2 regions of the Blastococcus colisei genome follow, and region 2 is predicted to be linked to the other one. Evidence: riboswitches for the same ligand, from Rfam matches in the RefSeq annotation. Region 2 holds a riboswitch; the other holds the start of a gene.
What was found. Region 2 has a riboswitch for cyclic di-AMP ahead of FHU33_RS07665 (C40 family peptidase). Riboswitches for the same ligand answer to the same signal wherever they lie in the genome.
Positions count from the first base shown of each region.

Region 1: it holds a riboswitch for cyclic di-AMP, as region 2 does, so the genes downstream of both, FHU33_RS14550 (C40 family peptidase) here and FHU33_RS07665 (C40 family peptidase) in region 2, are expected to answer to the same signal.

Region 1 covers NZ_VFQE01000001.1:3,064,871-3,070,091, reverse strand. Annotated here, with positions in the region: gene FHU33_RS14560 (D-alanyl-D-alanine carboxypeptidase family protein) at 1-1,529, shown strand, start outside; gene FHU33_RS14555 (hypothetical protein) at 1,607-1,933, shown strand; cyclic di-AMP (ydaO/yuaA leader) riboswitch at 2,121-2,301, shown strand; gene FHU33_RS14550 (C40 family peptidase) at 2,427-3,395, shown strand; gene FHU33_RS14545 (M48 family metallopeptidase) at 3,493-4,773, shown strand; gene FHU33_RS14540 (glycosyltransferase family 4 protein) at 4,770-5,221, shown strand, end outside.
Region 2 covers NZ_VFQE01000001.1:1,617,538-1,622,758, forward strand. Annotated here, with positions in the region: gene FHU33_RS07640 (DUF433 domain-containing protein) at 1-109, shown strand, start outside; gene FHU33_RS07645 (DUF5615 family PIN-like protein) at 106-435, shown strand; gene FHU33_RS07650 (DUF2231 domain-containing protein) at 524-886, shown strand; gene FHU33_RS07655 (Rieske (2Fe-2S) protein) at 917-1,462, shown strand; gene FHU33_RS07660 (hemerythrin domain-containing protein) at 1,459-1,941, shown strand; gene FHU33_RS07665 (C40 family peptidase) at 1,996-2,520, opposite strand; cyclic di-AMP (ydaO/yuaA leader) riboswitch at 2,536-2,695, opposite strand; gene FHU33_RS07670 (hypothetical protein) at 3,037-3,336, shown strand; gene FHU33_RS07675 (hypothetical protein) at 3,404-3,700, opposite strand; gene FHU33_RS07680 (hypothetical protein) at 3,814-4,443, shown strand; gene FHU33_RS24890 (hypothetical protein) at 4,525-4,662, shown strand; gene FHU33_RS07685 (hypothetical protein) at 4,709-4,930, shown strand; gene FHU33_RS07690 (D-2-hydroxyacid dehydrogenase family protein) at 5,012-5,221, shown strand, end outside.

The DNA.
Region 1 (5,221 bases), 1.4 Mb from region 2:
AGGCCGAGGTGGCCGCCGCGCGGGAGGAGCTGGCGCGGGCCGAGCGGGCCGTCGCGGACGCCGAGGCGGTGGTGTCCGAGGCCGAGAGCGAGCTGGCCGTCCACCAGCGGGCGGTCGCCGCCTACGCGGCGGCGGTCTACCGGGACGGCGGGGCGGTCACCCCGTTGACCCTTCTGCTGTCCGGTGGCGATCCGGGGGACGTCGTGGCGGCGCTGGGATTCCTGGAGGTCGTCGACGGACACGCAGCCCAGGTCATCGGCGTCGCGGCAGGACTCCGGCAGACGGCGCTGGATCAGCAGCAGCGGGCGACGGCCGCGCTGACGCAGGCCCGTGCGCGTGCCGACGCGGTCGCCGGGAAGGTGGCCGAGCTCGAGGCCGCCGCCGACGCGGTCACCGACGAGCTGGACGAGGCCCTCGGCGTCGTCGACCGCCAGCTCGCCCAGCTGCAGCAGGAGCAGCTCGACGTCAACGACCGGACGGCAGCCAACTGGCGGGCCTACGTCGAGCAGCTGACCGCAGCCGGCATCACCCCTCCGCCCGCGGCTGCCCTCCTGGACCCGCCCGCAGGGCTGCCGGCCGGCCTGGTGCCGGTCGGGGCCGTCGACGGTGGTGCCCAGCGCGGCGCGGCCCAGCTGCCCCGGCAGCCCACGTCCCTGCTGGTCCTGCCGGCCGAGACGCTGGGCGCCGTCACCGCGGCGATGGGCGCACTCGGGCGTCCCTACGCCCCTGGAACCGCCGGGCCCGACTCGTGGGACTGCGGATCGCTCGTGCAGTCGGTCTACGGGTCGGCGGGTATCCAGCTGCCCGGCACCCAGGCCGATCTCTTCGCCGCCACCACGCCGGTCGCCCCGGCCGACGTCCTCCCGGGCGACCTGGTCTTCCTGGGCTCCGCCGAGTCGGGACTCGGCCACGTCGGGATCGCGCTGGACCCGAGGACCATGCTGGCCGCCGACGCGCGGGCCGGTGCTGTCGTGGTCCGCACGCTGCCTGCAGACCAGGTCCTCGGCATCGGGCGCCCGGGTCTGGGGCAGCGGGCGCCGGTCGCCGCCCCCGGTCCCACCGGCGGAGCGCTGCGCGTGGAGTGCGGGAACACCGTCTACCCGCCCAGCTACGACGGCACGCGCTCCTGGGGCGGCTATCCCAACGGCCTCATCCCGCCGAGCGCCATGTGCCCGATCGGCGCGGGTGCCCACACACTGCGCTGTGACGCCGCGGCGGCCTACCGGGCGTTGTCGGCCGCGTACGCCGGTGCGTTCGGGACGCCGATCTGCATCACCGACTCCTACCGCACCTATGCCGGCCAGGTGCGCCTCTACGGACAGAAGCCGGCCCTGGCGGCGGTCCCGGGCACCAGCAACCACGGTTGGGGCCTGGCGGTGGACCTCTGCGGCGGGATCGACCGGTTCGGCACGCCGCAGTACGCCTGGATGAAGGCCAACGCCGGCCGGTTCGGCTTCCTCCACCCCGACTGGGCCGAGCCCGGCAACGGGCGCGAGGAGCCCTGGCACTGGGAGTTCGCCGGCACCTGAGTCCCCGGCCGCGCTGGATCCGGCGGAATTGTCGGTGGCCGCTCCTACCGTGCGGATGACTCACGGAGGAGAAAACCATGCTGATCGATTGCGACACCTGCACCGCGCGCCCGACGGGCTGCGCCGACTGCGTCGTCACCGTCCTGCTCGGGGCGCCCCCGGGCTGGCAGAGCAGCGACCCGGTCGTCATCCCGCTCGACGGGCGTCGCGGTGCGGGCACCGACACGGCTGTGGGGGGCATCGCGGCCGAGGACGTCGTCGTACCCCCGGCCGGGGTCGTCGTGGAGTTCGACGACGTCGAGCGCCGGGCCGTCCGTGCCCTCGCCGAGGTCGGTCTGGTGCCGCCGCTGCGTCATCGGGACCCCTCGGGAGAGGCTCGGGACGGCGACTGGAGGACGGGCTGAGGGCGTGTGGACGGAACGGTCCGGTCCATGTCACATCGAGTGCTCGTGCGGCTCTGGCCTGCACTGACAGGCCGGGATGGGGCGCTCGTCACAGGCGTCACAAGATCTTCCGTTTGTCACATGATCGTCACGGTCGTAGGGTCGCCGGGTCCGACCGAGTGGTCGTCACCCGCAGAGGGGTGACCTCGGACGGGCACCGCCTAATCGCCTGACGGCGCCTGCACAGGTGTCGGACGGCGAGCCGGGGACCCACCGCAGTCCTGGGGTGAGTTCTCCTGCTGGGCCGGTTCGCCGGTGCGCAGGAGATAGGGCCAGTCTTCCCAGCCCGAACCCGTCAGCTAACTCGGTAGGCGGTAGTCGAGGAAGAAACGGAGAGCCGCCGCTCGTGGCGACCCCACACGCCGTACTGCCGCACGCCCTTGATCAGTCCGCCACCGTTCGTCCGTCCGCTCCTGGACACGTCGGATGGCTCCGGTCCGGTCTCCTCCTCGGAGTGACCGCGGCCCTGACCTTCACCGTCCTCCCGGGCACCGCGACTGCCGACCCGCGGGACATCACCACCGCTGGGCAGGCCGCTCAGGCCGTCGCCGACGCCGAGCACGAGCTCGAGGTGGTCACCGAGGAACTCAACGAGGCCAAGGTCCAGCTCGAGGCACAGCACGCTGCCGTCGCCAGCGCCGAGCAGGCCGCGGCCGACGCGCAGGCGCAGCTGGACTCCCTCGACGGCCAGGTGCGCCAGCTGGCCCGCTCCGCCTACACCAGCGAGGGCTTCTCCCCGCTGGACGTGCTGCTGACCAGCGACTCGGCCGAGGAGCTGGTGCACCAGCTCGGCACCCTCGATGCCATCGCCGGGCACACCAACCAGCAGCTCGCCGAGGTCGCCGAGGCCGCCGCCGCGGCCGAGCAGGCACAGACCGCCGCGGACGAGGCCACGGCGGAGGCGCAGCGCGCCGTCGACGAGATCGCCGCCCAGCAGGAGGACCTCGAGGCGCAGATCGCCGACTTCCAGCGCCAGTACGCGGCGCTGAGCGCTCCCCAGCAGGAGGAGGTCGCCCGGGCGCACGGTGGCACGGAGGCGCAGCCCGCTCCCAGCGGCGTCGTGGCCCCGAGCGGCGCGGCTCAGGTCGCAGTGGACACGGCGCTCGCCCAGGTCGGCGACGCCTACGTCTGGGGCGCCGGCGGTCCGAACGCGTTCGACTGCTCAGGTCTCACGCAGTACGCCTACTCCGCTGCGGGGGTGAGCCTGCCGCACTCCAGCAGGAGCCAGTCGCAGATGGGCTCCCCGGTGTCCGTCGGTGATCTCCAGCCGGGCGACCTGCTCTTCTACTACGAGCCGACCAGCCACGTGGCGATGTACGTCGGCGGCGGGAAGATGGTCCACGCCTCGACCTCCAGCAAGCCGGTCATGGTGGTGGACTTTAACTCGATGAGCGGCTTCACGCACGCGCGCCGCATCGGCTGACGACCTCGCACCCCACGGCCAGGGCCGGTGACCTCCGCGTGGGGTCGCCGGCCCTCGTCGTCCGGGGATGCCGGGATCCCCGCATAGGATCGGTCGAGTGAGCCGGGTGGGTCGGGAAGGTGCTCGCGCCGCGCTGGCCACCGCGGTGATCCTCGGCATCGCGCTCGCCGCCGTCATCGTCGTTACCACGCCCTGGACGCCGTTGCCCGAACCGGTGGGCGGGCACAGTCCGGTCGACCCCACCGCCGGCCTCTCGCCGGAGCAGGTGGACCGCGCCGAGGCGTTCGCGGCGGCGCTCCGTCCTGCCTCCGTGGCCTCGCTGCTGCTCGGCCTGGCCGTCTCGGCGCTGCTCGGCCTCACCCGGGCCGGCGGCCGGCTGGTGCGGGCGGTCACCGCACCGCTCGGTGGGGGATGGGTCTGGCAGGTGCTGCTCGGCGTCCTCGCGCTCGCCGTCGTGGGGCGGCTGGTCACCCTGCCCCTCTCGGCCTACGGGGAGGTGGTGCGGCAGCGCTACGGGCTGTCCACGCGGAGCTGGGGGCTCTGGCTGCGCGATGTCGGCGTCTCCACGGCGATCGACGCCGGCCTGACCGCCGTGAGCGTGCTCGTGCTGGTGCTGCTGGCCCGACGGCTGCCGAGGACCTGGTGGGCGTGGGCGGGGGCCGGGGCCGCCGCGCTGGTGGTCGTCGGCTCGTTCCTCTGGCCGGTCCTGATGGAGCCGGCCTTCAACCGGTTCGAGCCGCTGGCGGCCGGTCAGTTGCGCAGCGACCTGCTCGAGCTGGCCGAGGAGAACGGGACGCCGGTCGAGGACGTGCTGGTGTCGGACGCCTCCCGGCGTACGACGGCACTGAACGCCTACGTCTCCGGGTTCGGCTCCACCCGCCGGATCGTCCTCTACGACACCGTGCTGGACCGGTTGCCCGACGACCAGGTCGAGTCGATCGTCGCCCACGAGCTGGGGCACGTGGCCACCGACGACGTCCTCGCCGGGACCCTCATGGGGGCGCTCGGAGCGGGAGCCGGCGTGGCGGCGCTGGGCTGGCTGCTCTCGGCACCGCGGCTGCTCCGGCGGGCAGGCGCCGACGGCCCGGGGGATCCCCGGGTGATCCCGCTGCTGCTCTTCCTCATGGCGGTGGGCACCCTCCTCTCCACGCCGGTGCAGAACGCGGTCTCCCGGCAGGTCGAGTCGCGGGCGGACGTACGTGCTCTCGACCTCACCGGCGATCCGGAAGCCTTCGCCGCCATGCAGCAGGACCTGGCCGGCTCCAACCTCAACGACCCGGATCCGCCGGACGCGTGGCACTGGCTCTTCGGCTCCCACCCGACCGTGGCGCAGCGGCTGGCCATGGCCGCGGACTGGGCCCGACTGGAGCGCCCGTGAGCGGCCCCGGCCGGACCCTCGTCGTCACCAACGACTTCCCGCCCCGCCAGGGCGGCATCCAGACCTTCGTCGCCGAGCTGCTGGCGAGGCGGCCACCGGAGTCGCTCGTGGTGCTCGCCTCCCGGTCGCCCGGATGGGAGGAGTACGACGCCGCGCTGCCGTATCCGGTCGTGCGGCTGCCCACCGGCATGCTGCTGCCCACCCGCCATGCGGGTCGCGCCGCGGTCGAGCTTGCCCGGCGCCACGGGTGCGACACCACCTTCTTCGGCGCCGCCGCACCCCTCGGCCTCATGGCTCCGACGCTGCGCGCGGCCGGCGTGCGGCACCTGGTGGGGGCGACCCACGGGCACGAGACGGGCTGGGTGGCGCTGCCGGGCAGCCGGCAGGTGATGCAGCGGATCGCCTCGGGGCTGGACGTCGTCACCTACATCAGCGACTACACCCGCGA
Region 2 (5,221 bases):
TCACCCCGAGGAGATCGATTCCCGCATCGCGACGAACCAGCGCACGGCCGACGAGCGGGAGGCGTCCTGGCGGCGCCAGCAGGAGATCCTCTCCGGCCGTTCCCGGTGAGGCTGCTGCTCGACGAGATGTACCCGGGCCGGCTGGCCGAGCAGCTGCGAGACGGTGGCCATGACGTGGTCGCGGTCGTCGAGCTGCCCGAGCTGGTCGGTCAGCCGGATGCCGAGGTGGCAGGGCGGGCGCGCGCGGAGGATCGCGTCGTCGTCACCGAGAACGTCGTCGACTACGCCCCGCTGGATGCGACCGCACACGCCGGTCTGTTGCTCGTCAACGCCCGTCGCTGGCCGCGTACGCGGGCAGGTCTTCCCCGGCTTCGGGCCGCGCTCGCCACCTGGCTCGAGACGCAGAACGACCAGGGCGCCGTCGATTGGCTCTGAGCGGTGACGGATCGGCCGAGCACGTCACATCGTTTCGATGCGCGTCACCCGGGCAGTGGCCCCAAATGGATCACCAGGAGACGAGCCGGTGAGCGTCCGGAGCGGGCTCGGACGGGCCGTCCGGACCGTCGAGCGATGGCAGCTGCTCGACGCCCCCAGCTACCAGATCGAGCACGGCATCTCGCTGACCTTCCTGCTCACCGGCCGCCACGCCCGCCGCCTCCAGGACCTGCTGCACGGCGTCTGGTTCGGCCACCCGATCCACCCCGCACTGGTCACCGTGCCGATCGGGGCGTGGGGCGCGGCCCTCGTGCTCGACGGCCTCGACGCCACCGGCCGCGGCGGCCCCGGTGCCGGCCAGGCCGCCCGCACGGTCGTCAAGCTCGGGGTCGGGGGAGCGGTCGCGTCGGCCGCCACCGGCCTCACCGACTGGCAGCACGCGCACGAATAGGGCCGCCGGGTCGGCCTCGTGCACGGCGCCATGAACGGCACCGCCCTCGCGCTCTACACCTGGTCGCTCAGCGACCGGAAGCTCGGACGCGCCGCCCGCGCCCGCGCCAGCGCCGCCGCCGGCTACGCCATCACCCTGGCCAGCGCCTACCTCGGCGGCGTGCTCTCCTACCGCTACCGGCTCGACACCGACCACTCCGACCGCAGCAACGAACCCCGCCGCTTCGTCCCCGTCGCCGACGAGTCCGAGCTCGTCGACGGGCAGCCGGTCGGCGTCGACGTCGACGGCGTGCCCCTGGTGCTCGTCGCCACCGACGGCGCGGTGCGCGCTGTCGGTGGCCGCTGTCCGCACATGGGCGGCCCGCTGGGGGAGGGGTGGCTGCACCGCGGGGAGCTGGTCTGCCCGTGGCACGGCTCGCGCTTCCACCTCGACACCGGCGAGCCCGCACAGGGACCGTCCACCGCCCCGCTGCCCTGCTACGAGACGCGGACCCGCGACGGCCGGGTCGAGGTGCGCCGCCGGGCGCGCTGGCGCACACCCACCGCGATCACGTCCGTCGAGGAGGCATCGCGATGAAGGCCGACGAGGTGCTGATCGCCCACCACGACATGCTGCGGGGACTGCTCCGCGACCTCACCCGGACCACCGACGCGGAGACCGGCCGGAGGGAGGAGCTCCGCGACCGGCTCCTGCGCGAACTGGAGATCCACACCCAGATCGAGGACGAGCTGTTCTACCCGGCCGTCCGCGACGTCTCCCCGTTGCTGTCGCTCGCCCATGCCGAGCACCGGCAGATCGACGACCAGCTGGCCACCGTCATGCGGACCGCCCCCGACGACCCCGAGTTCGTTCCCGAGGTCCGCATGCTCGAGTCGACCCTCCGCCACCACACCATGGAGGAAGAGGAGCGGATGTTCCCGCAGGCGCAGGCCCTCGGCGCTGACCGCCTCGAGGAGCTCGGAAGCCAGCTGCAGGAACGGCAGCGGGAGCTGGCCCGCTCCGGTGCCATGCGGCTGATCATCCGGCTCAAGCGCGCGACGCTCCGCCTCGTGTAGGACGTCGGTGCCCCGGCCGCACGCGGACGACCGGGGCACCGCGCAGAGACCAGGTCAGACGACGCGGCGAGCGGTGTTGTAGCCCCACATCGAGTCGACCGGCACGACCGAGACCGGGTTCCCGTAGGTCGAGGAGTGCACCATCTGCCCGTTGCCGATGTACATGCCGACGTGGCCGACCGGGTCGTAGAAGAAGATCAGGTCACCGGGCTGCAGGTTCGCCCGGTCCACGTAGACCCCCGCCGTCGACTGCGCCCGCGAGGTCCGCGGGATGGACACGCCGGCCGCCTGGTACGCCGAGTAGGTGAGCCCCGAGCAGTCGTAGGCGTCCGGGCCGGTGCCGCCCCACGCGTACGGCTTGCCCTGCTGGGCCAGCGCCGTGTCGACGGCGACCTGTGCGGCGTGGGTCGGCGCCGCCACCGGGGCGGCAGCCACCGGCGCCGATGCGGCGACGGTGGGGGTGCCCGCGTCCGCCGAGGCGGTGAGGGGAGTGAGCGCGAGCCCCGCGCCCGTGAAGAGGGCGAGCGCCGCCCCGCGGAAGGAGCGGCGGGTGATCGTGGACGTGCGGATGGTCGTCATGGACGACGGGTTCTCCTGTTCTCCATCAACCGCCTACCGAGTTAGCTGACGGGTTCGGGCGGGGAGATCGCCCGGCGCGACCGGCGGGGCCGGTCGCGCTTCACCCCAAGGACTGCGGTGGGTCCCCGGTCCGGGCGCCGGATGGATCCGGTGCCCGGTTCGGCGGTGCCCGGACGGGTGTCACCAGTGCGGTGACGACGGGGCCTCGGCCGGACGGCGACGACGCTAGGTCCGTCATCGAGACGTCACAAAGCGACGGAATCGCGACGACGCGGCCGGGAGCGGTCGTCGCCCGGGGAGACCTCGATGCGCAACTCGCGAACCGACCTCCGTCGACGCGACGGGCCTTGACGGCCGGCGGCGGCATTCGACACGGAACGCGATCGACCGCTTACTTCCGCCGCGGCGGCGTGGCGGCACACACCGTCGTCGATCACGTGCCCGATGGCCGCCGTGCGTCGATCGGATGACGGGCGCGTCGACCGTCGTCCTCCGGGCGTGCTCCGGTGGCCGACGATGACCATGGTCGTGCGCTACGACGACGGGCGGGTGGATAGCTTCGGGGCCACCGCCCGATCGAGTGCGAAGGGCACGTCCACGGTTGGTCGGCCGTTCCTCGGGGCACCGGGGACAGCAGTCAACAACGAGGAGGCGAACATGGCAGGCATGATCAGGAAGCTCATCGCGTCCGGTGTCGCGGCGAAGGTCATCCAGGAGGCCAAGAAGCCGCACAACCAGGCGAAGATCAAGAAGTTCATCTCGGATTTCCAGAACAAGAACAACAAGGGTGGCAACCGCCGCACCCGCGGCTACTGACCCCGCACGCACGACAGCGCCCCCTCACCGGATCCCGGGTGAGGGGGCGCTGCCGTGCCGGCGGTGGTCAGGGGCGGGGGTTGGTTCGGGTCCAGCCGCGCTCGTCCCGGCGGGCACCCAGCCCCGCCCGGCATCGGCGGCACACGTCCGCGACCTCTTCCGCGTGCCGACCCGACTCCGGTTGGACATCCGCCCAGCTGACGTGCGGGAAGCGGGCCAGCCGCGACCTGCTCAGCGAGAGCCCGCAGACCGTCTCGTTGCGCCCGCGCTCCCAGGCGTGCACCTCACCGGCGGGGTAACGGATGCTGTCGTCCGGGTCCCGCCACTGATTCCCGGCCGCGACCGCCGCATTGCGCACTGCCATGCTGGCCCCCTACCCCGATGGTGGGAGCCCGAGTCCGTCGGCAGCCATCGGGCAGGGCTGACCCGGCAAGGCCCCGGCAGTGTCGGCACGGGGCCGGCATTAGCGTGCCGGGAGTGAAGACGCAGGAGGAGCGCTGGCAGGAGCGGCTCGCCCTGCCCGTCCTCGTCGCCGCGCTCGCGTCGATCCCGGCCATGTTCCTCACCGTCGCGGAGGGCACGCTCCGGACCGCGGGACACGTCGTCGACATCGTCAGCGGCGCGGTCCTCGTCGCCGAGACCGTCATCCTGCTGGTCGTCGCCGGGAACAAGCGCGCCTGGATCCGCGGCCACCTCGGGCTGATCGCGCTCACCCTCGCGGTGATCGTCGCCGTCGTGTTCGCTCTCGGCCCGGCGCAGATCCTGCGGCTGGTCCGCACGGTGGGTGCGCTGCGCATCCTTCGCGCGGGACGCATCGTCAAGGCAGCCCGCAGCGTGAGCGACCGCATGGGTTTCACCGGCCGGCTCGCCCACATCGCCGCCGCCGGTGCCGGACTGCTCGTCGCGGTGTTCGTCGGTGTCGTCCTGGCCGACCCCACGTCCCGCTCCCGCGACCTGCTGACCGCCGTCCTCGGCGACATCGGCACCCCGGTCATCGTCGCGCTGTCCGCGGTGGCCGGACTCGTGCTCGGCGTCGCCACCTACCTGCTGGCCCGCGACCCGGGCAGCGGCCCGGACTCGGAGAACGACGTCCCCCGACGGGCCTGATCCGTGCATGACGCTCGCGTGACGACCCGGGCCGCCGAGGCTTGGGCATGCGCCCGAACGGGCACCGGGCACTGCATGGGAATGCTCAGCAAGATCGCCAAGACAGGCATGGCCAAGAAGGTCGTGGACGAGGCCCGCAAGCCGCAGAACCAGCGCAAGATCAAGGACGCCCTGTCCAGCTTCACCGACAAGCGCAAGGGCGGCACCGAGCGGCACTGACCAGCCGGCCGCAGGACACCGATCGACCCGCGGGAGAAGTGCTCCGATGAGCGAAGGCTCGATGACCGGCCGCCCTTACGGCGGCGCGAACGATCCGACGAAGGACGACGGGCTTCCCGGCGAAGTGCCGGAGGACGACGAGGTCAGGGCTGCGCCGGAGCAGTCGCCACGCGCGGCGAAGGGCGGGATGTCCGACGAGGGCGGCGGCGTGCCCGGCAGCGGTACGTCGCCCAACTCGTCCGGCCCGCCGAACACCGGCAATCTCTAGACGTGGCACACGACGGCCCGCACGCATCTGGCGTGCGGGCCGTCGGTACCTCATGACCGGTATCTGTAGTAGACCGTGGGCGTGCACCGCATCGCCGTCCTCGACGACTACCAGTCCGTCGCCGCCGACTTCTCCGACTGGTCGCGGCTCCCGGAGCCGGCCGAGGTCGTGGAGTTCCACGACTGGGTCGGCGACCCCGATGCGCTGGTCGCGCGTCTGCAGCCCTTCGACGTCGTCGTCGCGATGCGGGAGCGCACGCGATTCCCGCGGGAGGTCCTCGAGCGGCTGCCG